DNA from 4 places in the Streptomyces sp. NRRL F-5755 genome. Region 1 is predicted to be linked to each of the others. Evidence: riboswitches for the same ligand, from Rfam matches in the RefSeq annotation. Region 1 holds a riboswitch; each other region holds the start of a gene.
The links. Region 1 has a riboswitch for cobalamin ahead of ADK86_RS29225 (HoxN/HupN/NixA family nickel/cobalt transporter). Riboswitches for the same ligand answer to the same signal wherever they lie in the genome.
Positions count from the first base shown of each region.

Region 2: it holds a riboswitch for cobalamin, as region 1 does, so the genes downstream of both, ADK86_RS15690 (FecCD family ABC transporter permease) here and ADK86_RS29225 (HoxN/HupN/NixA family nickel/cobalt transporter) in region 1, are expected to answer to the same signal.
Region 3: it holds a riboswitch for cobalamin, as region 1 does, so the genes downstream of both, metE (5-methyltetrahydropteroyltriglutamate--homocysteine S-methyltransferase) here and ADK86_RS29225 (HoxN/HupN/NixA family nickel/cobalt transporter) in region 1, are expected to answer to the same signal.
Region 4: it holds a riboswitch for cobalamin, as region 1 does, so the genes downstream of both, ADK86_RS18945 (ribonucleoside-diphosphate reductase subunit alpha) here and ADK86_RS29225 (HoxN/HupN/NixA family nickel/cobalt transporter) in region 1, are expected to answer to the same signal.

Region 1 is NZ_LGCW01000284.1:111,592-118,816, forward strand. It holds gene ADK86_RS29200 (cytochrome P450 family protein) at 1-209, shown strand, start outside; gene ADK86_RS29205 (L-tyrosine/L-tryptophan isonitrile synthase family protein) at 206-1,216, shown strand; gene ADK86_RS29210 (ABC transporter ATP-binding protein) at 1,186-1,971, opposite strand; gene ADK86_RS29215 (FecCD family ABC transporter permease) at 2,055-3,275, opposite strand; gene ADK86_RS29220 (ABC transporter substrate-binding protein) at 3,275-4,381, opposite strand; cobalamin riboswitch at 4,585-4,798, shown strand; gene ADK86_RS29225 (HoxN/HupN/NixA family nickel/cobalt transporter) at 4,796-6,049, shown strand; gene ADK86_RS29230 (VOC family protein) at 6,181-6,681, opposite strand; gene ADK86_RS29235 (DoxX family protein) at 6,748-7,225, opposite strand, start outside.
Region 2 is NZ_LGCW01000148.1:38,572-45,796, forward strand. It holds gene ADK86_RS15675 (Fur family transcriptional regulator) at 40-522, opposite strand; gene ADK86_RS15680 (ABC transporter substrate-binding protein) at 578-1,627, opposite strand; gene ADK86_RS15685 (ABC transporter ATP-binding protein) at 1,636-2,430, opposite strand; gene ADK86_RS15690 (FecCD family ABC transporter permease) at 2,468-3,568, opposite strand; cobalamin riboswitch at 3,669-3,800, opposite strand; gene ADK86_RS15695 (FABP family protein) at 3,809-4,372, opposite strand; gene ADK86_RS15700 (DsrE family protein) at 4,631-4,996, shown strand; gene ADK86_RS15705 (DUF3099 domain-containing protein) at 5,043-5,324, opposite strand; gene ADK86_RS15710 (DUF1416 domain-containing protein) at 5,448-5,735, opposite strand; gene ADK86_RS15715 (sulfurtransferase) at 5,791-6,636, opposite strand; gene ADK86_RS45640 (putative leader peptide) at 6,769-6,876, opposite strand; gene ADK86_RS15720 (DUF2993 domain-containing protein) at 7,134-7,225, opposite strand, start outside.
Region 3 is NZ_LGCW01000206.1:26,838-34,062, forward strand. It holds gene ADK86_RS17660 (maleylpyruvate isomerase N-terminal domain-containing protein) at 1-159, opposite strand, end outside; gene ADK86_RS17665 (DUF5954 family protein) at 334-1,458, opposite strand; gene ADK86_RS17670 (hypothetical protein) at 2,231-3,787, shown strand; cobalamin riboswitch at 3,919-4,146, shown strand; gene metE (5-methyltetrahydropteroyltriglutamate--homocysteine S-methyltransferase) at 4,336-6,654, shown strand; gene ADK86_RS17680 (lysophospholipid acyltransferase family protein) at 6,927-7,225, shown strand, end outside.
Region 4 is NZ_LGCW01000230.1:12,794-20,018, reverse strand. It holds gene ADK86_RS18955 (transglycosylase domain-containing protein) at 1-602, opposite strand, end outside; gene ADK86_RS18950 (ribonucleotide-diphosphate reductase subunit beta) at 760-1,821, opposite strand; gene ADK86_RS18945 (ribonucleoside-diphosphate reductase subunit alpha) at 1,812-4,250, opposite strand; cobalamin riboswitch at 4,410-4,547, opposite strand; gene ADK86_RS18940 (TolB family protein) at 4,880-6,199, shown strand; gene ADK86_RS18935 (TolB family protein) at 6,245-7,225, shown strand, end outside.

The sequences.
Region 1 (7,225 bases):
GCCTGCCGGGCCTGCGCCTGGCCGTGCCGGACGGCGACTTGAGGTGGATACCGGCGGTGCTGGCGCGTGGGGTGGATGAGCTTCCGGTCTCTTACGGGGCGGTTGGCGGGGCTGCGGGCAGCGATGGCGGGGCGGGTACGGAACCGGCCGGACCGGCTCCGTACGCCTGCCCCTTCAGCAGCGCTGCCGGAGAGGCCGCCGCCCGATGAGACACCCGGCTCCCAGCGCACCGGCCGCCATGGCCACCGATGTCCTCGCCACCCTCCTCCCCCACCACCGCACCCTGGAGGCGACGGCCCCGGCGCACGAGGCGGCGCCCGCCGACTTCCCGTATCAGCTCCAGCAGTTGGAGCACCTGATAGCGGCGCGCCGCCCGATCGTTCTCACCCTCCCCGGCTTCCCCTGCAAGTCCCCCAACCCCGCCAAGGTCCTCGGCCGCCTCCCCGACGAGGGCGAACGCCTCGCGCTGCGCTTCCTCGACGGGCTCTGTGCCCGGATCGGCGAGCGGTACGCGCCGGGCGCACGGCTCGTCATCTGCTCTGACGGGCACATCTTCAGCGACCTGATCGGCGTCCCGGACCCGCACGTCGACGCGTACAACGACGCGCTGCGCGCCATGATCCGTACGGCCGGGCTGTCCCACCTGAGCACCTTCGACCTCCGCGACGTCTACGGGGACCTGCCCTGCGACGCCAAACGCGAACAGGTACTCCGCCGGTACGCCCCGTCCCTGGGCGCCCTGCGCGCCGAAACCAAGGGCGCGGCGGCCCACGACGGCGAAACGCTGCGCCTGTACCGGGGCATCACCCGCTTCCTGTTCGAGGACACCACCGGCTTCGAGGGCACCCGTTCCGCGCTGCAACGCGCCTGCCGCAGCCGCGCCTACGGAGTCATCCGGCGCAGCCGCGCCTGGGGCGAGCTGATCGCCGAGCACCACCCCGACGCCGTACGGCTGTCCATCCACCCGCAGCCGCGCGGCGCGGCGAAGTTCGGCATCCGGCTGCTCGACGCGCCCGACGCCTGGATGACGCCGTGGCACGCGTGCGTACTGCGGCAGGCCGACGGCGGCGTACGGCTGCTGCGCGCGGCGGACGCGGCCCGGCTGGGGCACCTCGTCCACCGGGACGGCCGCCCGAGCCACTATGCGGAGGGAGCCGGGCGGCCGGTGCCGGTCCGGATGACGGCTCAGGTGCCGCCGTCCGCGACCCGCCGCTGATCCACGGCGATCAGCGGGTCCCTCGTCAGCGGATGGTCGACCACCGTCGCCCGTACCCCGAACACCTCGGCCAGCAGCTCCGGCGTGAGCACCTCGCGCGGCGCGCCGGACGCCACCACCGCCCCCTCGGACAGCACATGCAGCCGGTCGCAGACCGAAGCCGCCGCGTTCAGGTCGTGCAGCGAGACGAGCGTCGTGCAGGCCCGGCCGCGCAGCAGGGCCAGCAGCTCGACCTGGTGCCGTACGTCCAGGTGGTTCGTCGGCTCGTCCAGTACGAGCACGTCCGGGGCCTGGGCGAACGCGCGGGCCAGCAGCGCCCGCTGCCGCTCGCCGCCGGACAGCGCCGAGAACCGCCGCCCGCCGTACCCGGCCAGTCCCACCTCGGCCAGGGCGCGGGCCACCGCCTCCCGGTCGGCGCGGTCGTCACCCGCGAACGCCCGCTTGTACGGGGTGCGGCCCATCGCCACCACCTCGTGGACGGTGAGTTCGAAGTCGCCGCCGCGTTCCTGGGGCAGGGCGGCGATGTGCCGGGCGGTACGCGTCGGCGGCATGGACCGGATGTCCTCCCCGGCCAGCAGCACCCGGCCCGCATCCGGCCGCAGGTGCCGGTAGACGGTACGCAGCACCGTGGACTTGCCGCTCCCGTTCGGTCCGATCACTCCCGCGATCTCCCCCGGCGCGGCCATCAGATGTACACCGGCCACCACGCACCGGCCCGCGTAGGACACGCGCAGGTCCTCGATGTCGATACGCAGGCCGGGGGCGGGGCGGGGGTGTTGGTCGCCGATACGGCCACCCGTATCCACATCCACGTCCGCTTCCGTCATGCTCTTCCGGCTCATGCCCCCACTCCCAACCGCCGGTCCAGCACATAGAGCAGCACCGGCGCACCGATCAGCGCCGTCACCACCCCCACCGGCAACTCCTGGCCGTCCATGGCGGTACGGCACACGATGTCGACCACCACCAGCAGCAGCGCCCCGGTGAGCGCGGCCAGCGGCAACAGCCGTCGGTGGTCGCCCCCGACGATCAGCCGGCACAGGTGCGGCACCATCAGGCCCACGAAGGCGATGGCCCCGGACACCGCGACCAGTACGCCGGTCAGCAGGCTGGTCACCACGAACAGCAGCCGGCGCAGCCGGACGACGTCCACGCCCACGCTCGCCGCCGTCTCGTCCCCCATGGTCAGCGCGTTGAGCGCGCGGGCACGTGCCTGGAGGGCCAGCAGCCCGGCGGGCACGGCGAGCACCGGCAGGGCGAGCGTGCCCCACGTGGCGCCGCCGAGGCTGCCCATCAGCCAGAACAGCACGCCGCGCGTCTGCTGTTCGTCCCCGGCCTGGAGGACCAGGTAGCTGGTGAACCCCGCCAGGAACTGCCCGATACCGACGCCCGCGAGCACCAACCGCAGCGGCGCGAAACCGCCACCGCGCCGCGCCAGCGTCCAGACCAGCGCGAACGCGGTGAGCGCCCCGGCGAAGGCGGCCAGGGACAGGCCCAAGCCCCCGCCCAGCCCGAACGCCCCTCCCGCTCCCCCTGCTCCGAACACTCCGTCCATCCCGGCCATGACCCCCGCGCCCAGCACGATCGCGGCCACCGCGCCGAGCGAGGCGCCGTTGGAGATGCCCAGCAGGTACGGGTCGGCGAGCGGGTTGCGCACCAGCGCCTGGGTGGCCGTACCGACGAGCCCGAGCCCCGCGCCGACCAGCGCGGCGAGCAGCGCCCTGGGCACCCGCAGCTGCCAGACGATCAGATCGTCCGTACCGGGCCGCGGCGGCTCCCCGCCCAGCCGCCGGAACACCACCGACCACACCTCGCCCGGAGCGATGTCGGTGGCACCGAGCGAAACGGCGGCGGTCAGCGCGACGAACAGGGCGAGGAGGAGCCCGACGGCGATCCAGAGCGTGTGGGCGGGGCTTGGGGGCGTACGGGTGGGGCCCGGGGGCTTATCGGTGGGGCCTGGGGCCGTACCGGCGGGGCTCGCGTCCGTACGAGCGGGCCCCGCGCCCGTACCGGCCGGCCCCGCATCCGTACGGGCCCGCCCCGCAACCAACCGCCTCATCAGCGGCCCGCCCCGCCGGCAGCCAGGCCATCCGTGCCCTCCGTGCCCTCCACGCCGCCCAGCCGGTCCGGATACAGCGTCGCCGCGATCCGCCGTACCGTATCGGCGTTGCCGACCCCCGCGATGGTCGTCCGCTCCGAGCCGATGCGCAGGAATTTCCCTTCCTTCACCGCGCGCAGGCCCGCCGTGGCCGGGAACGTCCGGAGGAATTGCTCGGCCTCGTCGAACGCCTTCTCATTGGCCGCGGCGCTGCCCCGGTTCCGTACACCGAGCTGGATCCAGTCCGGGTCCTTGCCGACCACGTCCTCCCACGAGACCCGCTGGAAATCCCCCGCGCAGTCCGCAAAGACGTTCCGCGCCCCGGCCTCGGTCAGCACCGCGTTCGCCACCTGCCGGTTGCAGACGGCCACGGGCTGCTTCGTTCCCGCGTCGAAATCGAAGAAGAAATACGAGGGCCGTTTATCCGCCGGTACGTCCGCGATGGCCTTACGTACCCCGGCAACCTTCTTCTCCATCTCCGCCACCAGCTGCAACGCCCGCGGCGACGTGCCCGTGACCTGCCCGAGGCGCCGGATGTCCCCCTCCACCGCGGACAGATCCCGCTGCGGCACCTTCTTGCGCGGCGCGCATGCCGTCGAGGCCAGATAGACGTGCTTGATGCCCGCCGCGGCGAATTCCGTCTCGGTCGGGCCGGTCGCCGCCCCGCCCATGTTGCCCATCGAAGCGAATGTGTCGATGTAGAGATCGGCCCCGGAACCGAGCAGCTTCTCCTTCGGAATCACCGTTTTGCCCAGGACCGGCACCCGCTGCGCCCGGGCGTCGAGTTCACCCGGCAACGTGCCTTTGCCCGGCGGGAAACCGGTGCCGACAATCCGGTCCTCGACACCCAGCCGAAGCAGCATCTCCAGACTCGCCGCATTGCTCGTGACGATTTTCCGCGGCGCCGTGGAAAACGTCGTCTTCCGCCCGTCGCAATCGGTCACAGTCACCGGAAAGCCACTCGCCTCGCCATCCCGGCTGCCCGAGGCCCCGGCCTCCCGCCCGTCGGCGCTGCCGCACCCCGCGGCCAGCGCGGCCACCGCCAGCACCGTCACCGCCGCCGTCACCGTCCGGCCCTTCGCCCCCAACCCCGGTCCCGGACCCACCACGTGCCCATTGATACGAGGACGCATATGCCCGCTCTCCCTGCCTCTCGACTGTCCGACGGCCCGCCGGCGCGGGCCCGGATCAGGTAGTCGAGCGACCGGCGCCCCGGGTTCCCGAGGCAGTGGCCCGGTGGCCGGCGCGCTGACCGGCGGCAGCGACGGCGTTAGAGTGTCCGGGCCGTGGTGTTCGGGAAGACCGGTGACGACCGTAAGGTCCAGGCCGGAGCGGCCCTCGCCACTGTGATCGGGAAGTTCCCGCCCCTGCCCGTACGCGCCCTTCGCCGTACGGAGCCACTGGCCGCAGCCCGCGGCCGGGAAGGCCGGGGCGGGCGCGCACACCCGTCAGCCAGGAGACCGGCCACGGCATCTCACGAACTGATCCACGAGGTGCTGGAGCGTGACCACCGGATGCCCCTGTCCACAGATCCCCCCTACTCTTCTTCCCCTTCCTCCCCTTCCCCCGCTTCAGCCGCGTCGCCCTCAGCTGCCCCCGACGGCTCCCGCGGCGGCTCCCCCGATGGCCCCGCCTCCCCCCTGCCCGACTTCCGCTGGCGGCGGCAGGACACCGTGCGGACCGCGGGACTGATAGCGGTCATCGCCGGGCTGCACATCGTCGCCTTCGGCGTGCTCTTCCTGCTGGTCGTACCGCACCACTACGCGGTGGGCTCGCAGGTCTTCGGCGTCGGCCTCGGCCTGACCGCGTACACCCTCGGCATGCGGCACGCCTTCGACGCGGACCACATCGCCGCCATCGACAACACCACCCGCAAACTGATGGCCGACGGCAAGCGGCCGGTCTCCGTGGGCTTCTGGTTCGCGCTCGGACACTCCAGCGTGGTCGTCGCCATGGCGGCGCTGGTCGCCGGCGGCGCGCAGCTCGCGGGCACCCTGCTGGACGACGAATCGCGCACCCACCAGGTGCTCGGCACCGTGGGCACCACGGTCTCCGGCGGTTTCCTGTACCTCATCGCCGCGCTCAACCTCGTCGCGCTGGCGGGCATCTGGCGAGTGTTCCGCGCCATGCGACAGGGCCGGTACGACGAGACGGAGCTGGAGCAGCACCTCGACTCGCGCGGCTTCATGAACCGCATACTGGGCCGCTTCACCCGCTCCATCACCCGGCCCGGCCAGATGTACCCGCTCGGCCTGCTCTTCGGCCTCGGCTTCGACACCGCGACCGAGGTGACGCTGATGGTGATGGCGGGCAGCGGCGCGGCGGCCGGTCTGCCCTGGTACGCGATCCTGGTGCTGCCGCTGCTGTTCGCGGCCGGAATGAGCCTGTTCGACACCCTGGACGGCACGTTCATGAACTTCGCGTACCAGTGGGCGTTCTCGAACCCGGTACGCAAGGTCTACTACAACCTCACGATCACCGGCCTGTCGATCGCCGTCGCGTTCTTCATCGGCACCATCGAGCTGGTCACCGTCCTGCACGACAAGCTGGACCTGAAGGACGGCGTCACCGGCTGGATCTCGTCCATCGACCTGGACAACGTCGGCTTCATCATCGTCGGCCTGTTCGTGGTCGTCTGGGCGGCGGCCCTGGCCTACTGGCGCTTGGCCGGGGTGGAGAAGCGCTGGTCGGCGCGGACTTCGGGAGCGGAGGCCGGGGTCGGGGAGGGCGGCTGACAGAGGCTGGGGGGCGGCTGGCAGAGGTCGGGGAGGCGGCCTGACGGGACCGGGGTGAGCCAACGTGCTACGAAGCTGGCCAGACGGTACGCGATACGCCCCTGCCCCTCACCCTCTGCCCCTCCCTCCCCTCAGGTGGCCGACCCGGCCGCCGCCCCCGTCTTGAGGTCCCGCCCCCAGCGCGCCAGCTCCGCTTCGAGGTCGAGCGGGCGGAGCCGGTCCGGTTCGTCCGGCCCCGGCCAGTCCTCGCGCGGCACCCGCCACATCACCTCGAACTCGTTGCCGTCCGGGTCCTTCGCGTACACCGACTTGGACACCAGGTGATCGGTGGCGCCGACCAGCGCACCCCGCTCCGCCAGCTCCGCCGCCACGTCCGCCAGCTCGCCGAGGGTCCCGACCTCCCACGCCAAGTGGTAGAGCCCCACCCGGCCGTGCTCGGGCCCGGGGGCCGCGGCCCCCACCGCGAACAGCCCGAGATCATGATCGTTGGCCGTTCCCTCCGCACTGAGGAACGCGGCCCGCCCCGGAATCTCCGTATCCACCCGGAACCCCAGCGTCTCGCTGTAGAAGGCCACGGCGCGCGCCACATCCCGTACGTAGAGCACCGCGTGATTCAACCGCCGTACCGCCACGTCAATCCCTCACCTTCCGCTGCTCACCGACAACTTCCCGACCTGCCCGCCCCCGCCCTGCGCCGCTCACTTGCGGATCAGCAGGAACACGACCGCCACGACCACACCGAGCACCAGGGCGGCCACGCCGTACGCCAGCCGGTGCGCGCGCAGGACCGGCAGCAGCCGGTCGACCGCGTACCGGCCGGGGCCGGTCAGCGTGAGCGCCGCCGCGCCCGCGGTGAGCAGCAGCTCGTACTCGACGCCCTCGGGCGCGAAGAACCCGCCGCCCCACTTCACCCCCAGCGCGTTCACCATCGTCCCGACGAGCGCCGCCCCCGCCAGCGGCGTCAGCAGCCCGAGCACCAGCCCGAGGCCGCCCAGCGTCTCGCTGAGACCGGCCACGACGGCCATGGCCTTGCCGGACGGGTAGCCGCTGGCCGTGAAGAACTGACCGGTCCCGTCCAGCCCGCCCCCGCCGAACCAGCCGAACAGCTTCTGCGCACCGTGCGCAGCCATGATCAAGCCGACCGCGAGCCGCAACAGCAGCAGACCGATGTCGTAG
Region 2 (7,225 bases), on a different contig from region 1:
ACCGGTGCGCCGGTGCCCTGCCCCGGGCGGTGCGCCCGGCTACGACCCGGCCCCGGAGGCGCCGCCCGCGGCCCCCGGCCCGTCGTCGGGCGCCGCGGCCGCGCTCTTCTCCGTACACGCCGCACAGCACCCGAAGATCGCGAAGTGCTTCAGGTCCGTGTCGAACCCGAACGTTTCCCGGAGCGTCGCCGTGAACGGCTCGGCCACCGACAGATCGGCCTCGATCACTTGCGTGCAGTCCCGGCACACCAGGTGGATGTGGTGGTGCCGGTCGGCGAGGTGGTACGTGGGCGCGCCGTGCCCGAGGTGGGCATGGCTGACCAGCTTCAGCTCCTCCAGCAGCTCCAGCGTCCGGTAGACGGTGGAGATGTTCACGCCGCCCGCCGTCCTGCGCACCTCGGTGAGGATGTCGTCGGGGGTGGCGTGTTCGAGTTTGTCCACCGCCTCCAGCACGAGCTGGCGCTGCGGGGTCAGCCGGTACCCGCGCTTGCGGAGGTCGCTCTGCCAGTCGGTGCTCACCACGCTCCCAGTGTAGGAGGGCGTCCGGCGGGCGCGTTCGTCCGGCGGCCGTGTCCGGTCAGTGGCCGCTCACGCCCCGCAGGTAGCCGGCGAGCGCGGTGACGGCCGCGGGGTTGCGCGGGCTCTCCACCAGATCGGCGTAATCCATGACGAAAATGCGATCGTTCTTGATCGCGGAGACATTCTTCAGCGGCGCATACGACTTGAGGAACGACTTCTTCTGTTCGGCGGTCGGTGTGCCGTAATCGTTGATGACGATCACGTCGGGATTCTGCTCGACCACCGTCTCCCAGCCCACCGTGGTCCAGGAGTCCTTCAGGTCCTTCATCACATGGTCGCCGCCGGCCTTGGTGATGATGTCGTGCGGCCCGGCGAAGCGGCCGGAGGTCATCGGCTTGTCCTGGCCGCCGTCGTACAGGAAGACGGTCGGCCGCGCGCCGTCCTCGGGCGCCTTGGCCTGCGCGTCGGCGACCTGCTTGCGGTACTTGGCGATCAGTGCGTCCGCCCGGTTCTCGACGTCGAAGATCTTCCCCAGCGTCCTCAGGTCGGTGTAGAGCGCGTCCAGCGGCGGCATCACGCCGCGCGCGGTGCCCTTCTCGCCGTCGGCCCCGTTGCGGCACGACTCGGTCAGCACATAGCTGCCGATGCCGAGCTTCTTCAGGGAGGCGGGGGTGACGTCGCTGTCCTCGCCGAAGCCGTAGTTCCACCCGGCGAAGACCAGGTCGGCCTTGGCGTCCAGGGCCAGTTCCTTGGTGATCGCCTTCTTGGACAGCCAGGGCACCTTGCCGTACGCGTCCTTCCAGGCGACGGCGTCGATCTTGCCCCGGTATTCGGGCATCACGTACCCGGCCATGTGGTCCTCCAGCCCGAGCGCGAACATGATGTCCGCGATCCCGACGTCGTTGGTGACCACCCGTTGTGGCGCCTTGTCGTACGTGGTCTTCGTGCCGCAGTTCTCGATGGTGACCGGGTAGTGCCCGGACCGTCCGGAGCCGGAAGCCTTGGCGGAGTCTCCCTTCCCGTCCTCGGCGACGTGCGCGCCGCAGCCGGTGAGCGCGGCGAGCGCGAGGGCGGTGAGCAGGGCGGCGGAGCGGTGGCGGGTGCGCATGAAGGTCCTCATGGGGTGGTCGGTGCGCCGGTACGGCCGGGCAGGCGGTCGAACAGCAGCTGGACGGCGCCGGTCTCGGGGTGCGGTACGCGGTGCGCGCGCACCCCGAAGACCTCGGCGAGCAGTTCCGGAGCCAGTACGTCGTGCGGCGCGCCGGAGGCGACGATCCGGCCGCCGGAGATGACGTACAGCTCGTCGCAGTGCCCGGCCGCCAGATTGAGGTCGTGCAGCGCGGTCAGCACCGTCAGTCCGCTGTCCCGCACCAGCGTCAGCAGCTCCAACTGCTGCGCGATGTCGAGGTGGTTGGTCGGCTCGTCCAGTACGAGCACCTTCGGTTCCTGGGCCAGCGCGCGGGCGATCAGGACGCGCTGCTTCTCGCCGCCGGACAGGCTCAGGAAGGCCCGCTCGGCCAGGTGCGCGGCGCCGGTGCGGTCCAGCGCGCGCTCGCACACCCGCAGGTCCGCGGCGCTGGGGCGCCCCGATCCGCGCTGGTGCGGCAGCCGCCCCATGGCGACCACCTCGGCGGCCGTGAAGCCGAATTCGGTCGCCGACTCCTGCGGCAGCGCGGCCAGTTGGCGGGCTCCCTCGCGTACGTCCATGGCGTGCAGGTCGGCGCCGTCCAGCCGTATCGCCCCGGCGGCGGGGCGCAGCGCCCGGTACGCGCAGCGCAGCAGCGTGGACTTGCCGCTGCCGTTGGGCCCGACCAGCCCGACGACCCGGCCGCTGCCGGCGTGCAGGGTGATGTCGTGCACGAGCCGGGCCCCGGCCACGTCCACGGACACCGCGTCGATATCGAGCCGCATCAGACCTCGCCTCCGGACGATGTGCCGTATCCCCGCATCACGCCCCGCCCCCGAACGAGTAGCCGCGCCGCCGCATCAGCAGGACGAAGCACGGCACCCCGATGACGGCCGTGATCACCCCGACCGGCAGCTCCACGGGCGCCAGCAGCACCCGGGACAGGATGTCCACCCACACCAGCAGCACCGCGCCCAGCAGCGGCGCCACCGCCAGCACGCGGCGGTGCCCCGCGCCCACCAGCATCCGCGTCACATGCGGCACCATCAGCCCGACGAACCCGATCGCCCCGCTGACCGCGACGACCGCGCCGGTGACGGCCGCCGTGACCGCGAACAGCTCCCGGCGCAGCCGTCCCGGGTCCACGCCGAGCGCGGCGGCCGACTCGTCGCCCATGGCGAGCGCGTTCAGGCGGCCCGCGGAGAGCGTCAGGTACAGCAGCGCGCCGGCCACCGCGGCGGCGGCGACCGGTACCGAGCCCCAGCCCGCGCCGCTGAGGCTGCCGAGCAGCCACATCATCGCGGAGCGCGCCGCCTCGCCGTGGTCATGGGCGAAGATCATCAGCGTGGAGACGGCGGAGAAGCCGTAGTACATCGCGGAGCCGGTCAGGACCAGGCGCAGCGGGGTCAGACCGTGCGCGCTGCGGGCCGCCGCGTACACCAGCACCATGGCCAGCAGCGCCGAGCCGAACGCGGCGGTGGACAGCGCCCACACGCCGAGCGCGCTGAGCGAACCGAAGAGCAGGACCGCGTTGGCGCCGACCGCGGCGCCGGAGGAGATGCCGAGCACGAACGGGTCGGCGAGCGCGTTGCGCACCAGGGCCTGCACGGCGACGCCGATGGCGGAGAGCCCGGCGCCGACCACGGCGGCCAGCACGGCGCGCGGGAAGCGCAGCTCCCACACGATGGTGTACGCGGAGACCTCGTCCGGGGCGATGGTGCCGCCGGTCAGCCCCGCGCCGAGGTAGCGCAGCACATCGGTCCACCCCACGCCGGATGCGCCGAGGCCGACGCCGCACAGCAGTGAGGCGAGCAGCGCCAGGACCAGCCCGGCGGCCAGCGGCACGGTACGCACCGGGGCGGCGGTACGGCGCGGCCCGGAGGTGGGCTCCGGGGGAGCGGCGGTACGGGCGGAGGCGGCCAAGGGGACGTACGCCTTCGGCTCGGGCCGCTTCCGTACGGTAAGGGTGACGGCGCGTGGCGCGAGGCCGGCGGCGGAGTCCCCTCGCAGTCCACGGCGAGTTGTCAGGAACGGGCGCCCCCGCGGGCGATCGGGCTTGCGGAAGCAGGCTTCCGCTTACCGTTGCGGGTCAGCGCCGGACTCTCACCGGACTTCCCCCGCGGGGCGCTGTGTGACGATGTGCTGTCTTCTTGAAGAAGCTGTCTACTTGAAGAACGCGATGCCGTCGTCCGGCAGGTCCTTGATGTCCTTGGCCCACTCGCGCGGGTCGACGACCTTCTTCAGGTGCGCGGACATGTACGGGCGCAGCGGGACCTCGGGGGTGGCCTTCTCGCCGACCCACATCAGGTCGCTGTTCACATAGCCGTACAGGCGCTTGCCGCCGCTGTACGGGCCAGAGGCGGCGGTGCGCGCGACGGCGTCGGTGGCCAGGTCGATCTGCGGCTTCTGGTCGGCGAGCTCGCCGTACCAGACCTCCGCGACCCCACCGTCGCGGATCATCACGATCTCGACCTTGCGGTCCTTGTCGATGCGCCAGTAGCCGGACTCGGTCTCCAGCGGAGCGACCTTCTTGCCCTCGCCGTCGAGCACCCAGCTGTGCGAGGTGTACTCCAGGAAGTCGCGGCCGTCGTGGGTGAAGGTGACCTCCTGGCCGAAGTTGCACTTCTCGGAACCGGGGAAGTCGGCGACGCCCGCGCCCTCCCAGTTGCCCAGCAGGAAGGCGAGGGGCACGAGGGCCGGGTTCAGGTCGGACGGGATCTCGATCATCAGCTCAGGCGATCTGTATTGGGGGAGGTTCTGGTCTGTCCGGCGGGGGTCAGCGCTGGCCCTGGTACAGCTTCTTCCAGGTCAGCCCGGCGAAGGCGACGACGCCGACGGCGACCAGGACGAGCAGGGTGGTGAAGACTGCCTCAAGCACGAGCGCGCTCCTCGGACGTCAGTGAGGTGTTACGGACCGGGAGCGAGTCTAGTCGGCGTGGCCGGGGGCAGCGCTGTGAGGTCCGCCGCGCGCCCTAGAGTGGCCACATGGCGAAGAAGCTGGTGATCAAGGTGACGGCGGGGGCGGACGCTCCCGAGCGGTGCTCACAGGCGTTCACCGTGGCGGCGGTGGCCGTGGCGAGCGGGGTGCAGGTCTCGCTGTGGCTGACCGGCGAGTCGGCGTGGTTCGCGCTGCCGGGCCGCGCGGCGGAGTTCGAGCTGCCGCACGCGGCCCCGCTCCCCGACCTGATCGAGTCGATCACGGCGGGCGGCGGCACCATCACCGTGTGCACGCAGTGCGCGGCGCGCCGGGACATCGAGGAGAAGGACCTGATCGAGGGCGCCCGCATCGCCGGGGCGCAGGTCTTCGTCAGCGAGGTCATGCCGGACGGCGTGCAGGCGCTGGTGTACTGAGGCGGGCGCCTGCGGCCAGGAAGCGGGCGGGCCGGGCGTACGCGGCTCAGCGGCGCCCGTGGCCGTGATCGTCGAGCTCGCGCCACCACCGGTCCGACTCCGGGTCGCCGGACTCGTCCCACCAGCGCTCACCCGGCTCCCGCCGGTTGCCGGTGATCGCCGCGAACGGCGGGATGACCATGGCGACCACGCACATCGCCACGGCCGCCGGCACGGACCACAGCCGCACCACACCCCACGCCAGCACGAACAGGGTGATGCACACGCCCATCAGGGCGAAGTACCGGCGGTGCCGGCGCTGCGCGGGCGGACGCTGGTGCGCGGACATGTTTCCACCGTAGGTCCGGTGGGGGTGCCTGGGAAGCGCGGAGGGCCGCACCCCCAGCCAAGGCGTCCAAACCCCTGGGGTGCGGCCCTCCGGCCGTACGCGCGTACGTATGGGTCGCCGTCGTCAGACGGCGATCGCGACCTCCGCGAGGCCGCCCTGCTGGGCGACCACGGTGCGGTCGGCGGTCGCGCCCGGCACCAGCGCGCGCAGCGTCCAGGTGCCCTCGGCCGCGTAGAAGCGGAACTGCCCGGTCGCCGAGGTGGGGACCTCCGCGGTGAACTCGCCGGTGCTGTCCAGCAGGCGCACGTAACCGGTGACGGGCTGGCCGTCGCGGGTCACGCTGCCCTGGATGGTGGTCTCGCCCGGCTTGATCGTCGAAGCGTCCGGGCCGCCGGCCTGTGCTCCACACATGTCGGTACTTCCTTGGAGGGTTGAGGGGTACGGGGGCGGTACTGCGGCGGTGCGCCTACTTTGCGGCGCCCAGCTCGATCGGCACGCCGACCAGCGAGCCGTACTCGGTCCACGAACCGTCGTAGTTCTTGACGTTGGACTGGCCGAGCAGCTCGTGCAGGACGAACCAGGTGAGCGCGGAGCGCTCGCCGATCCGGCAGTAGGCGATGGTGTCCTTCGCCAGGTCCACGTTCTCGGCCTCGTAGAGGGCCTTGAGCTCGTCGTCCGACTTGAAGGTGCCGTCGTCGTTGGCGTTCTTCGACCACGGGATGTTGCGGGCGCTGGGTACATGGCCGGGGCGCTGCGACTGCTCCTGCGGCAGGTGCGCGGGGGCGAGCAGCTTGCCGCTGAACTCGTCGGGGGAGCGCACGTCGACCAGGTTCAGCTTGTCGATCGCGGCGACGACGTCGTCCCGGAAGGCGCGGATGGAGGTGTCCTGGGCCTTCGCCTTGTAGTCGGTCTGCGGGCGGTTCGGCACCTGCGAGCCGTCGACCAGGTCGCGGGAGTCCAGCTCCCACTTCTTGCGGCCGCCGTCGAGCAGCTTGACGCTGTCGTGGCCGTACAGCTTGAAGTACCAGTACGCGTACGCGGCGAACCAGTTGTTGTTGCCGCCGTAGAGGACGACCGTGTCGTCGTTGGCGATGCCCTTCGCGGAGAGCAGCTTCTCGAAGCCCGCCTGGTCGACGAAGTCGCGGCGCACCGGGTCCTGGAGGTCCTGCTTCCAGTCGATGCGGACGGCGTTCTTGATGTGGTTCTTGTCGTAGGCCGAGGTGTCCTCGTCGACCTCGACGATGACCACCTTCGGGTCGTCGATGTGGGCCTCGACCCAGTCGGCGTCCACCAGGACGTCGCTACGGCTCATGTTGTTCTCCTCCGGGGCAGTTGCGGGGCACGCGTACGCCGGTGCGCGCTGCGGCGAGGGGCGCGGCGCTGCGTGGGAAGTGGCAGGGGTGGCCTCAGCGGGCCGGGCGTGTACGGGGGGAGAGGCCGCCCGTCAGGCAGTGCGACAGAGCATGGCGGCGACGCGGCACAGGTCGACTGCCCGCCGCTTCGTGAGATTCGCCTGTCCCCGGTGACGGGAACCGCTCAGAGAGCTCTGCATGCGACCGATCGTAGGGAGGGACGGCTTGACGTGTCACCGGTGTGTCGGATGCTGAGACGCGGTCGTCCGTATGGCGGTATGCGGTGGGGCTGGAGGAGGGCTGTGGGGCGTCCGGGTGCGGCCTGCGCGGCGGTGCGGGTCTGATGTGCGGGACGCGGTGTCTCAGTGCTCGGACGGCCGGGCGATTCGCGGTGTTCCGTACCGTTACCGGCCCGGCCGGGGGTGGGGGGTGCCCCGGCCGGTGCCGTGGGCGGAGATCAGCCCTGGAGCTTGACGTTCGTGCCGCTGGCCGAGATCGAGATGCCGTCGCGCGTCGAGACGACCTTGTCCAGCTTCAGGCCGCCGGGCA
Region 3 (7,225 bases), on a different contig from region 1:
GACGAGGGTGATCAGGACGTCCTGGGCGTCGATGATCAGGTGACACACCAGGTCCCGTACGAGCCAGCCGGCGCAGCCCGACGGCCGCGCGAAATCCTCGTCCGAAAGCTCGGCGACCGCGGTGCGCAGCGCCGTCCAAGAGCGTGAGAAGAGATCCACGGCCGCAAGCTAGCAGCGCCCGGCGTCGGCCGCGACCGGATTTCGTCCGCCCGGGCCATGCGGGACGGGGCAGTGGTGGCAGGAGTGTGCGTATAGATGCAGTTGAGCTCGGCTCCGTCGGGGCGGAGCCGAGCTCAACAGTGATTCACCGAGCACAACAGCGACTTACTGCGTTCAGGTGCGCTTCTTATTCGTCTTGCGCTCCTTGGCCGCCGCTCGGCGAGCCTCTTCCTGCTCCCACAATGCCTTGAACTCCAGCGTCCGTGCGTCGAGTTCGAGCGGCTCGTCCTCTTCCTTCCACAGCCCCTGATCCTTCAACTGCTGGGTGTGGACCTCCACGGGAGGCTGGGGGTCGAAATCGCTGGGCCGCGGGCCCTCCGGTCCGCTGGGGCCGATCCGGACCAGCCGCTCCACCCGCGTAATACGGAACCGGCGCCCATCGACGCTCAGACCGTTGCTCCGCTTCTCGTCCAGCGCATCGGCCGCTCGCGCATACTCCGCCCGCTTCTCTTCCGACAGCCGCAGATTGAACGGGGCCATCACCCGGAGCCATGCGGCAAGCCCGTCCCTGGCCCCTTGCGGAGTGGAATCCGACGCCCCCGGATTCTGCGCCCTCCACTGCCCGTCCACCCGTTCCGAGGTCATGAACACCGCCGGCAGCAGCACACCGCCCGGGTATTTCTCGGCGGCGCGCAGGGCGTCGATGCGTACCTCCGCGGGCGCATTGGGGGAACCGCCGACGAAGTGGACGAGATCGAGTTTCAGAAGGCCGTCGGACAGGCCGGTACTGACGTAAGGATCAACAACGAATCCCTTGGTCCGGGACGGCACGCGAAGCGCTTCGCCGACCTCCGCCGGATCGGGGTCGGAGGGGCGGGGCGGTTCGGGACCGCTGCGGCCCATGCGGATGAATTTCGACGCCCGTACGATACGGAATCGCTCGCCACGGACGCAGATCTCGTCGACGACCTCCCGGTCCATGCGCAACGCCGCCGCCATCCACACCTTCTGCGCCGCCGCGTCACCGGATTCGTCGGCCCGTTTGGCCCGCAGGCGGAAGTGCGACCCCAGGGAATCCCTGGCGCCCTGCGGTTCGCTGGCGCCGTGCTCGGACAGTTCCCAACCGCCGGCATCGCGCTCCTTCGCGTGGAAGAACTCCGCCAGCCCCACCCCCAGAAGTTCCGGGTAGCGCTCGCGCGCCTGCCACGCCTCCAGGTCCGCCAGGGCGGCAATGGGCCCGTCCTGCGGAGCCACCCGGAAGGTGAGGTAGCCGGGCACCCTGTCCTCGTAACCGTTCATGCACCGAATGTGCCGGAAGCGGTGGCGGCTCCGCCGGAAAACCGGGGAAACAACCCGGTCGCGCATGGTGAGCGTGCAGGTGTGTGATATGGGCACAAAGCAGTTCGGGGCGATGGGCCGCATCGTTCGGCTCGGAGGCCAGATGCCCCAGGGAGACGGGGAGGTCGCGCAGGGGCCGGGGGCCCTCGCCGCGACGGGCTGCGTGGGCACCAGATCAGACAGACGGGCCACAACCCGGCGCCCGCCAATCGGGCAACTCAGGCCGGGCGGCGCCCCTTCGGCGCGCTCGCTCAGGCCCGTACCGTACGGATGGACGCGTCACGCCTCGCACCGCAAGCGACACGCCCCGCCCCTCGAAGCGCAGCCTCTCGAAGCCCCACCCCTCGAAGCGCGACCTCTCGAAGCGCGCCCCCACACCCCTCCCCCACGCCCCTCCCCGGCACCACCCCACCAAGACCACCAAGACCACCAAGAACACCCCCGCAATCCCACCACCCCATTTCCGTTGCCCCCTCAACCATTCAGCAGACCGGACCACCCATCGCGGAATCCCCCGCACCCCCGAGATAGTTCACCGCGAAATCATCATTGGTCCATATCAATGCCCCGGCGTACAGCCCGAATTCGCCCCGGACCACCGGTCATGGCATGATCACCCAGCTCCCTTTCCGCACATCCGCACTTCTTCGCAACCGTCCCATTGTTGTGAGGCGCCGTTGCCGGAGGCGACTTCGTCACGGCGTGCCCCACCCCACATTCTCTAGGGCTCACCTTGCGTACGATCACCAAGCAGGCACTCATACCTGCCCTGACCGTCATCTCCCTGCTGGCTTCCGGCTGTTCGTCGGGCAGTGGCGCCGGCCCCGACGCCGGCACCGGCGGGTCCGGCGAACCCGGCGCCGGGGCGACCGCCGCCCAGGCCGCCGAGGGCCATGACGCCGCCGACGTCACCGCCGGCAAGGGCGGCAGCGGCGGGCAGCGGCTGGCCGTCGGTGCGGCTCCCACGTCGTCCGGCCCCGCCGGTGCGGCGGCCGTGGCCCGCCCGTCCGGCGACGGACGCCCGCAGTACAAGTCCGCGGTACGGGTCGCCTCGTACGACCGCCGCAGCGGCCGCGCGGTCGTCGTCAGCCCGGCGAAGCACCTCCCGAACCCGTCCTCCTCGGCCTCCGCATCCACCGCCCCCTCCCCCACTCCCTCCGCCTCCGCTCCCGCGAAGAACTCGGCCGTGGCCGTCGGCGACGTCATCGCGAGCGCGCCCGCTCCCGGCGCCCCCAGCGGCGTCCTGGCCAAGGTCACCGCCGTACGGGGCACGACGGCGAAGGGCACCGAGGTCAACACCGCGCCGGCCACGCTCGATGCGCTGCTGGGCAAGGGCAAGGCCGATGGGAAGGTGCCCGTCGATCCGGCTGCCGTCTCGGTCGAGCCGCTGGTCAAGGGGGTGAAGGTTTCCTGGGCGAAGAATGGCGAGCGCCGCTTCGGGCCGCACGGTGCCACGCTGCCCCTCGGCAGTCTGCGCCTGGACGTCGGTGCTTCGGTCGCCACCGCGGAGGGCGCCCCGGCGAGTGCCTCCGCCTCGGTTGGCGGCTTCGTGCAGCTGTCGCCCAAGGTGGAGTTCGCTTACGACGGCAGCCGAGCGCACGCCACGCCCTCTCCCGCCTCCGCCAACCACACGGCACCCGGCGGCGCGTTCATCGGGCTGTCCGGTGACTGGTCCTCCCAGTGGCGCTTCAAGGGCCAGGCCGCTGCCTCCACGGGTAAGCCGCTGCGGATGCCGTTCGCCAAGCTCCACGCCGATCCGGTCATCCAGGTCGGCCCGGTGCCGGTCGTCGTCAACCTCGACCTCACGTGCTACCTCGCGGTCGAGGCGGACGGCCGGGTCAGCGTCGACATCAAGCAGGACCTCAAGGGCGACTTCCGGGTCGGCGGCAGCTACTCCTGGGCCGGGGGCTGGAAGCCCGTCAGCGAATCCGGCATGCACTCCACCCCCGTACAGGCCGCTGTGACGGCATCGGGCCAGGCGAAGGCCACGCTCGGTACCGAGGCGAGCGTCGGCCTGTACGGTGCGGTCGGTGTGAGCGCCGATGTCGCTCCGTATCTGCGCGGCGAGGCCAGTGCCGCGGCCATCGGTTCCTCCGACGGGAAGGGTTCCGTCACGGCCGACTGGAAGGCTTTCGGAGGGCTGGATCTGAGCGGCTCGCTCCAGGCCCAGCTGACGATCTTCGGCACTCCGCTCTTCCAGAAGCGCATTCCGCTGGGCACCTTGCACCGCGAATGGAAGCTCGCGTCCGGCCGGTTCTCCTCCGGCACGTCGCAGCCGTCTGCCGGCTGAACCCTCCGTCACGTAGCGCCGAAGCCGTACGGGCCGGTCCCTGCCGGATCCCGTACGGCTTCGACGTCCCCCCATCTCATTTCCCGTCCCGCCATATGAACAGGTCTGTCCGCTCGGGCCCCGCTCGATCTACTGTGTCCGGTGCAGCTGGTTCGCCCTGCCCGCCAGGCAGGCGCGTCGTAAGAGGGAACCCGGTGGGAATCCGGGACTGCCCCGCAGCGGTGAGCGGGAACGACCGCCGTCATACGCACTGGATCCGGGCCGCGGATCCGGGAAGCGACGGCCAGTAGGTGCCCGCCGGGAGAGCCCGGCAGGCGTGCCCGCGAGTCCGAAGACCTGCCCGTTGCCCGCGCGCGTCCATGCGTGCGCGGTCTTCCCGGAGACCTCGAGGGCGGGTTGGGAGCGTTCCGGACTTGGTCCGGAACCGTACATGTCAGGCGGGCAGGAGCGTCGGCGTACGCTTCGCGGCTCGTCCGACGCGTCGTTCCTTCGCGTTCTCGTCCCGTTTCCGGGACGTACTCAAGAACACATCCGCGAAGGAGAGTTCCGTGACAGCGAAGCCCGCAGCCGCGGCAGCACGGGCCACCGTGTACGGCTACCCCCGCCAAGGTCAGCACCGGGAACTGAAGAAGGCCATCGAGGGCTACTGGAAGGGCCGCGTCACCGCGGACGCCCTGGTGGAGACCGCGCGGGGCTTGCGCCGTGCGAACTGGCAGCAGCTCGTGGACGCCGGCGTGCACGAGGTGCCGACCGGTGACTTCTCGTACTACGACCACGTCCTGGACACCAGCGTCATGGTCGGAGCCGTCCCGGACCGGCACCGCGCCGCCGTCGAGGCCGGCGCCCTGGACGGCTACTTCGCGATGGCGCGCGGCACTCAGGACGTGGCGCCGCTGGAGATGACGAAGTGGTTCGACACCAATTATCACTATCTGGTGCCTGAACTGGGGCCCGACACGGTCTTCGCCGCGGACTCCGCCAAGCAGGTCGGCGAGCTGAAAGAAGCGCTCGCCCTCGGGCACACGCCGCGTCCGGTGCTCGTCGGCCCGGTCACCTACCTCCTGCTGGCCAAGCCCGCCCCCGGGGTCGCCGCCGGCTTCGACCCGCTGATCCTGCTCGACCGGCTGCTGCCGGTGTACGCGGAGGTCCTGGGCGATCTGCGCGCGGCCGGGGCCGAGTGGGTGCAGCTGGACGAGCCCGCCCTCGTCCAGGACCGCACCCCGGCCGAGCTGAACGCCGCGGAGCGCGCGTACCGCGACCTCGGAGCCCTCACCGACCGCCCGAAGCTGCTGGTCGCCTCGTACTTCGACCAGCTCGGCGAGGCCCTGCCGGTCCTGGCCAAGGCTCCCGTCGACGGCCTGGCGCTGGACTTCACCGAGGCCGCCGCCGGCAACCTGGACGCGCTCGCCGCCGCGGGCGGCCTGCCCGGCAAGCGCCTGGTCGCCGGTGTCGTCAACGGCCGCAACATCTGGATCAACGACTACGAGAAGTCGCTGGCCACGCTCGGCACCCTGCTGGGGCTGGCCGACCGGGTCGACGTGGCCGCCTCCTGCTCCCTGCTGCACGTGCCGCTCGACGCCGCCGTCGAGCGCGACATCGACCCGCAGATCCTGCGCTGGCTCGCGTTCGCCAAGCAGAAGACGGCCGAGATCGCCACCCTCGCCCGCGGCCTCGCGCAGGGCACCCACACGATCGCCGCCGAACTGGCCGCCAACCGCGCCGACCTGGCGTCCCGCGCCGGTTCCGCGATCACCCACGACCCCGCCGTACGCGCCCGCGCCGCCGCCGTCACCGACGCGGACGGGCGCCGCTCGGCACCGTACGCGAAGCGCGCCGCCGCCCAGCGGGCCCACCTGGGCCTGCCCCTGCTGCCGACCACCACCATCGGCTCCTTCCCGCAGACCGGTGAACTGCGCGCCGCCCGCGCCGATCTGCGGGCCGGGCGCATCGATACCGCCGGCTACGAGGAGCGCATCAGGAACGAGATCCGCGAGGTCCTCGCCTTCCAGGAGAAGGCGGGCATCGATGTCCTGGTGCACGGCGAGCCCGAACGCAACGACATGGTGCAGTACTTCGCGGAGCAGCTGACCGGCTACCTCGCCACACAGCACGGCTGGGTCCAGTCGTACGGCACGCGGTATGTGCGTCCGCCGGTCCTGGCCGGTGACATCTCGCGGCCCGAGCCGATGACGGTGCGCTGGACGACGTACGCCCAGTCCTGCACCGACCGGCCCGTCAAGGGCATGCTGACCGGCCCGGTCACCATGCTCGCCTGGTCCTTCGTACGCGACGACCAGCCGCTCGGCGACACCGCGCGCCAAGTGGCCCTGGCCCTGCGCGACGAGGTCGCCGACCTCGAAGCGGCGGGCACCTCGGTCATCCAGGTGGACGAGCCCGCCCTGCGCGAGACGCTGCCGCTGCGCGCCGCCGGTCACGCCGCCTACCTCGCCTGGGCCACCGAGGCGTTCCGCCTCACCACGAGCGGCGTGCGGGACCGGACCCAGATCCACACGCACATGTGCTACGCCGAGTTCGGCGACATCGTCCAGGCCATCGACGATCTCGACGCCGACGTCATCAGCCTGGAGGCGGCCCGCTCCCACATGCAGGTCGCCCGCGAACTGGCCGCACACGGCTACCCGCGCGAGGCCGGCCCCGGGGTGTACGACATCCACTCGCCCCGCGTGCCCAGCGCCGAGGAGGCGGCGAGCCTCCTGCGCAAGGGCCTCGACGCGATCCCGGCCGAGCGCCTGTGGGTCAATCCGGACTGCGGCCTGAAGACGCGCGCCTGGCCCGAGACCCGCGCTTCGCTGGAGAATCTGGTCGCCGCCGCGCGGACCGTTCGGGCGGAGATTCCTTCTGCCTGATGTCGAGGGGCTGTGACAGCCGGTGATTGCTTATGGCGAGAACCGGTGACGGCCGGTGACTGATTGCGGCCGGAACCCGTGACGGCCGGGAGGGCGCACGCCCGAGCGTCCTCCCGGCCGTCCACCACCGCCTTCCGGCGTCACGCCCCACCGGTACCCCCACGAGTGGTTACGGACGCTCCCCCCTGCATCTACACTACGTCCTCCTGCACCTCGTCTGACCTGCGTAAACAGCGTCGTTGAGCCGGTTCCGGAGAGTGAGGAGAGGCCCTGTGTTCTATCAGGTGCTCAAGTACGTGATCCTGGGGCCGTTGCTGCGGCTGATCTTCCGGCCGCGGGTGGAGGGGCTGGAGCATGTGCCCTTGCAGGGCCCGGCGATCATTGCGGGCAACCATCTGTCGTTCTCGGACCACTTCGTGATGCCGGTGATCGTGCCGAGGCGGGTCACGTTTCTGGCGAAGTCCGAATACTTCACGGGACCCGGTCTGCGCGGGCGGCTGACCGCGGCGTTCTTCCGGGGAATCGGACAGATTCCGGTGGACCGCTCCGGCGGCAAGGCGGCCCAGGCCGC
Region 4 (7,225 bases), on a different contig from region 1:
GCGTTCGCGGCGGCCTGGATGCCGAACGAATGCCGCCCGAAATAACTGGTGTTGAGATACCCCTGGAGTATCTCCGACTTGGACTTCCGGTTGTCCAGCTTCAGCGCGATGAAGAACTCCTTCACCTTGCGCTTGAGCGTCTGGTCCTGCGAGAGGTAGGTGTTCTTCACGTACTGCTGGGTGATGGTGGAGCCGCCCTGCGCGTCCTGGCCCTGGGCCATGTTCACCGCGGCCCGCGCGATACCGGAGAGGGAGACACCGGAATCGGAGTAGAAACTCGCGTTCTCGGCGGCGATCACGGCGTGTTCCACCGGGTCGGGCACCTGGTCGAGGGTCACGTTCTGCCGGTTGACGGCACCCTCGGTCACCATCTGACTGCCGTCCGCCCAGTAGAAGACGGTGGCTTCCTGGCGTGCGGCGGCGTTCTCGTCCGGGATGTCGACCTGGGCGTACACGAAGGCGAAGAGCCCGGCGCAACCGGCCGCGCCGACGGCCGTGACGCCGAGCTGCTGTCTCCAGGACGGCAGCCACCGGCGCCAGCCGCTGCGGCCCCGGCGGGGATAGTCGATGAACCGCTTTTTCGGTTGCTCGCTGCCCTTCATACAACGGGAGAGCCGACGGCATACGGCAGGGTTGCCGTCGTCGGCGCGTTGTCATCGACTCATCAAATCCGGTCCGGATTCGTCGGACATAAAGAAACGGACGGGGCCGGTCCGCACGTGCGGACCGGCCCCGTCCGACTGCTCGGGACGCCTCGGATCAGAACTCGTCGTCGAAGGAGACCGAGCCTTCGACGGCGACCTGGTAGGCCGAGGCGCGCCGCTCGAAGAAGTTGGTCAGCTCCTGGACGTTCTGCAGCTCCATGAAGGAGAACGGGTTCTCCGAGCCGTACACCGGCGCGAAGCCCAGGCGCTGGAGGCGCTGGTCGGCCACGCACTGGAGGTATTCGCGCATCGACTCGGTGTTCATGCCCGGCAGCCCGTCACCGCACAGGTCCCGGCCGAACTGGAGCTCCGCCTCGACGGCCTCCTTGAGCATGTCGGTGACCTGGCGCTCCAGCTCCTCGTCGAAGAGGTCCGGCTCCTCCTCGCGCACCGTGTCCACGACCGAGAACGCGAAGTTCATGTGCATGGTCTCGTCGCGGAAGACCCAGTTGGTGCCGGTGGCCAGACCGTGCAGCAGGCCGCGCGAACGGAACCAGTACACGTACGCGAAGGCGCCGTAGAAGAACAGGCCCTCGATGCAGGCCGCGAAGCAGATCAGGTTCAGCAGGAAGCGGCGGCGGTCGGCCTTCGACTCCAGGCGGTCGATGGTCTCGACCGAATCCATCCACTTGAAGCAGAACTCGGCCTTTTCCCGGATGGAGGGAATGTTCTCCACCGCGGCGAACGCGGCGGCGCGGTCGTCCGGGTCGGGCAGATAGGTGTCCAGCAGCGTCAGATAGAACTGGACGTGCACGGCCTCCTCGAAGAGCTGCCGGCTCAGGTAGAGCCGCGCCTCGGGGGAGTTGATGTGCTTGTAGAGCGTCAGCACGAGGTTGTTCGCCACGATCGAGTCACCGGTCGCGAAGAACGCCACCAGTCGCCCGATCAGGTGCTGCTCGCCCGGCGAGAGCTTGGCGAGGTCGGCGACGTCGGAGTGGAGGTCGACCTCCTCCACCGTCCAGGTGTTCTTGATCGCGTCGCGGTAGCGCTCGTAGAAGTCCGGGTAGCGCATCGGACGCAGGGTCAGCTCGAAGCCCGGGTCGAGGAGGTTCTTCTTGCCGGTGGTGGCGGTGTGCGCGGCTGCGGCGCTCTTTTCGGGTGCGGTGGTCACTGACATGCCTCGCAGGACTCGGGGTTTTCCAGGGAGCAGGCGACGGCCTCGGGGTCGGCCGCCTGGGCGGGTACGGGAGCGGTCTGCGCGCCCCCGCCCGTGCCGCGCGCGGACTGGGCGATCCGGGTCGCCGGCCGCGAGCGCAGGTAGTACGTGGTCTTGATGCCGCGCTTCCAGGCGTAGGCGTACATCGAGCTGAGCTTGCCGATGGTCGGCGACGCCATGAACAGGTTCAGCGACTGGCTCTGGTCGAGGTAGGGCGTACGGTCCGCCGCCATGTCGATCAGCGCGCGCTGCGGGATCTCCCAGGCCGTCCGGTACAGCTCGCGGGTCTCCGCGGGAATCCAGTCCAGCTCCTGCACCGAGCCGTTGCCCTCGCGCAGCGCGTCACGGGTCCGCTCGTCCCACAGGCCCAGCGCCTTCAGCTCCTCGATCAGGTACGCGTTGACCTGGAGGAACTCGCCGCTCAGCGTCTCGCGCTTGAACAGGTTGGAGACCTGCGGCTCGATGCACTCGTACACGCCCGCGATCGAGGCGATGGTCGCGGTCGGCGCGATGGCCAGCAGCAGCGAGTTGCGCATGCCGGTCGCCGCGATACGGGTGCGCAGCGCCGCCCACCGGTCCGCCCAGCGCGGCTCGGCGTTCGGGTAGTGGTCGGGGTGCAGCACGCCGCGGGCCGTACGGGTCGCGGACCAGGCCGGGTGCGGGCCGTGCCGCTCGGCGAGGTCGGCGGACGCCTCGTAGGCGGCCAGCATGATCCGCTCGGAGATACGGGTGGACAGCTCCCGCGCCTCGGGCGAGTCGAAGCCGAGCCGCAGCCGGAAGAAGACGTCCTGGAGGCCCATCAGGCCCAGCCCCACCGGCCGCCAGCGCGAGTTGGAGGCGCCGGCCTGCTCGGTCGGGTAGAAGTTGATGTCCACCACGCGGTCCAGGAAGGTCACGGCCGTACGGACCGTGGCGTCCAGCCGCTCCCAGTCCATCTCGCCGTTGTCACCCAGGTGAGCGGCAAGGTTGACCGAGCCGAGGTTGCAGACCGCGGTCTCACCGTCGTCGGTGACCTCCAGGATCTCGGTGCACAGGTTCGAGGAGTGCACCACCTTGCCGGGCTCGGCGGTCTGGTTGGCGGTGCGGTTGGCGGCGTCCTTGAAGGTCATCCAGCCGTTGCCGGTCTGGGCGAGGGTGCGCATCATCCGCGCGTACAGGATGCGCGCCGGGACCTGCTTGACGGCCAGGCCCGCGGCCTCCGCCTTGCGGTACGCCGCGTCGAACTCGTCGCCGTACAGGTCCACCAGCTCCGGCACGTCGCTGGGGGAGAACAGCGACCAGTCGGCGTCGGCCTCGACGCGGCGCATGAACTCGTCGGGGATCCAGTGCGCGATGTTCAGGTTGTGGGTGCGCCGGGCGTCCTCGCCCGTGTTGTCGCGCAGCTCCAGGAACTCCTCCAGGTCCGCGTGCCAGGTCTCCAGGTAGACGCAGGCCGCGCCCTTGCGCCGGCCGCCCTGGTTCACGGCCGCGACCGAGGCGTCCAGGGTGCGCAGGAACGGCACGATGCCGTTGGAGTGGCCGTTGGTGCCGCGGATCAGCGAGCCGCGGGCACGCACCCGGGAGTACGACAGGCCGATGCCGCCGGCGTGCTTGGACAGGCGCGCGACCTGGTGGTAGCGGTCGTAGATCGAGTCCAGCTCGTCCAGCGGGGAGTCCAGCAGGTAGCAGGAGGACATCTGCGGGTGCCGGGTGCCGGAGTTGAAGAGGGTGGGGGAGGACGGCAGGTACGACAGCGTGCTGGTCAGCCGGTACAGCTCGGCGACGTCGTCCACGGCCCGCTCGCTGTGGCCCTCGGCCAGGCCGCAGGCCACGCGCAGCAGGAAGTGCTGCGGGGTCTCGATGACCTGCCGGGAGATCGGGTGGCGCAGCAGGTAGCGGGAGTGCAGGGTGCGCAGGCCGAAGTAGCCGAACCGGTCGTCGGCGCCATCCGCCAGGGCCCGGTCGACCAGCGCGTCCAGGCGCGCCGCGTGGGTCCGTACGAACTCCGCCGTGTCGTCGGCGATCAGGCCCTCGCGGTGGCCGGTGGCGACGGAGGCGGAGAAGGCGGTCGCCCCCTCCGCGGCCGCCTCCTCCGCGATGGCGCGGGTCAGCAGGCGGGCGGCCAGCTTGGAGTACTGCGGCTCGTCGCCGATCAGGCCGGCGGCGGCCTCCATGGCCAGCGAGCGCAGTTCGGCCTCGTCGGAGCCGGCGTGGCGGCCGCGCAGCGCGGCGGCGGCGATCTTGCCGGGGTCGGTGGCGTCCAGGTCGGCGGTGAGGTCGGTCAGCGTGCGCAGCAGCGCGGCGCCGGGGCCGTCCTCGGCCCGGCCGCCGGCGTCCTGCCGGGGCTTCGTGTCCTTCGCGGGCTGCACGACCTGCTGGGTTGACGCGGGCTCCGTTGGCGCGATGGTCACGTGCTGCTCTCCCTCACTCGGCGGGGGCCGGGGGAGGAGCGCGACGGCCGCGTACGGGCGTGCGGCACCCCTGGCACGGCGAGGGGCGCGCGGGCACACCGCGCAGCGTCCACCGGCCCAACCCGCGAGGCCCGGACGTATCGACGACCGCGCCGGGGGTGGCGCGGGCGTACTGCGGGCAGGTCTTCGGACTCACGGGTGCGGATTGCCGCACTTCGTACACCGTTGCGGGACAGTTCCGGATTCGCACCGGATTCCCCTGCGACGACAGCGAGCACGAGCATACATCTTGTGCTGCCTCGTGCACCCACCCCCATATCTTGTGTCGCGTTGTAACGGGGTTGTCCCGAGCCGTGGTATTCGGCAGCCGTTCCGGCGTCGTTCGCAGAGGCTCTGCGGCGCCCCTGCGAAGGCTTCCTGGAGCCGTTGCGGGCCTTGCGGCCGGGGGCTGACGGCCCTCCTGGACGGGGGCTGATGCAGGGGGCGTATTGGTGGCGCGGAATGTCCCTGATGCGTTGACCGGGACTCCTGAAGCGTATTGGCTCCTTGTCTGCTCCGTCGCCCGGCGGGGCGGGTGGGGGACGTGATGTGAGGGGGGAAACATGCGAAGAAACGGTGCTGCGCGTGGCGTGGCCAGGACCGTGGGGCTGCTGGCCGGAGCGTGTGCCGTGGCGGGGGGGCTGCCCGCGACGGCCGCTGCCGCGCGGCCGGCCGCCCCGGCGACCGAACGGGTCAGCGTCGCTGCCGACGGGACGCAGGGAAACGGTTTCTCGGGCGGTCCGACGCTCAGCGCGAACGGGCGGTTCGTGGCATTCACCTCGGAAGCCACCAATCTGGGACCTGCCGACGCCAACGGCCAACAGGACGTCTACGTCAAGGATTTACGGACGGGAAAGGTCGACCTGGTCAGCGTCGCCGGTGACGGCACCAGCGGCAACGCCCTGTCCGGATCACCCGAGATCAGTGCCGACGGGCGGTACGTGGCCTTCTACTCCTCGGCGTCGAACCTGGTGCCCGGCGACACCAACGGCGAGGGCGACGTGTTCGTCCACGACCGGCTGACCGGCCGCACCACGAGCCCCACCGCGGGCGCGGGCACGTCCCCGTACGGCTACGGGGTCCAGAACTTCGCCCTCAGCGGCAGCGGCCGCCACCTCGCCTTCGGCTCGTACCGCGCGGACCTGGTGCCCGGCGACACCAACGAGCGCCTGGACGTCTTCGTCCACGATGTGCAGAAGAAAACGACGCAACGCGTCAGTGTGGCGAGCGACGGCACCCAGCCCGACGGCCCCTCCGGCTTCCCGTCGATCAGCGCCGACGGCCGCCGGGTGGCGTTCACCTCCAAGGCGACGAATCTCACCCCCGCCGGTCCCGGCTTCCGCCGCCCGCCGCCGCAGGACCCCATGTACGTCCACGACCTGGACACCGGCCGGACGAGCGTGGCGAGCCTCGGCTCGACCGGCGCCGTGGTCGGCGTGTCGCCGTTCCCGCGGCTCAGCCCCGACGGCCGGCACGCGGTCTTCACCTCGGTTGCCGACGACGTGGTGCCGGGCGACACCAATGGCACGTACGACATCTTCGACCGCGACCTGGAGAAGGGCACCACCCGGCTGGTGTCCCGCGCGCACGACGGGGCGCAGGGCAACGGCTGGTCCTCCGACGGGCGGCTCAGCGCGGACAACCGGCGGCTCTTCTTCACCTCCACGGCGACGAACCTGGTGCCCGGCGACACCAACGGCCAGGTGGACGCCTTCGTCCGCGACCTGCGCACCGGGCGGGTCGAGCGGATCAACGTCACCGCGGACGGCGGCCAGTCGTCCTCCTGGACCAACGTCGCGGTGCCCGACGCCACCGGCCGGCTCGCGGTCTTCGACTCGCGCGACGACGGACTGGTGCCCGGTGACACGAACGGGACGGGCGATGTCTTCGTCCGCCGGCTCCCGCGCTGACGCAACGGCGACGCATCCACGTACCCACCAGGAGGAGAACCCGCCATGAGGTCCACCCGCAGCACCGTACGAAGACTCGCCGCCGTCACGGGGGTGTGCGCACTCGCCGCGCTGCTGCCCGCAACGACGGCCGCCGCGCAGCCCGCGCCGCCGTCCGGCACCGAGCGGGCCAGCGTCGCCGCCGACGGCACGCAGGGCAACGGCGGCTCGTCCGGTTCGATGATCAGCGCCGACGGCCGGTTCGCCGTCTTCGACTCCGACGCGACGAACCTGGTGCCCGGCGACACCAACGGGCAGCCGGACATCTTCGTGAAGGACCTGCGCACCGGCGCCGTCGAACGGGTCAACGTCGCGAGCGACGGCACCCAGGCCGACTCCTGGTCGTCCACGCCCACCATCAGCGCCGACGGCCGCTACGTCGCCTTCGCCTCCGACGCCGCCCACCTCGTGCCGGGCGACACCAACGCCGCCACCGACATCTTCGTGCACGACCGCAGGACCGGGCGCACCGAGAGCGTCACCCTCGACGGGCGGCCCCCGCAGGGCAAGCAGGGCTCCCAGATGCCGGTGATCAGCGCCAACGGCCGGTACGTGGCGTTCGCCTCCAGCCGTGAGGACCTGGTGCCCGGGGACACCAACAAGGCCCAGGACATCTTCGTCCGCGACCGGAAGACGGGCACGGTCAAGCGGGTGAGCGTCACCGCCACCGGAGAGCAGGCCAACGGCCCCTCCGCCAACCCGGTGATCACCTACGACGGCCGTACGGTCGGCTTCATCTCCAAGGCCGCCAACCTGCGCCCGGACCCGGCCGCGGCTGCCCGCGACCGGGCCGATCTGCGCAGACCGCACAGCTACCCGTTCTACGTGCACGACCTGGACACCGGCCGCACCGGCGTGGGCAGCCTCTCCTCCACCGGCGAGACGGTCGGCGCCTGGAACGCCTCGCTCAGCCCCGACGGCCGCTACGCGGTCTTCTCCAGCCAGTACGGGGAAGTGGTGCCCGGCCACCCGACCGGCCGGGCGGAC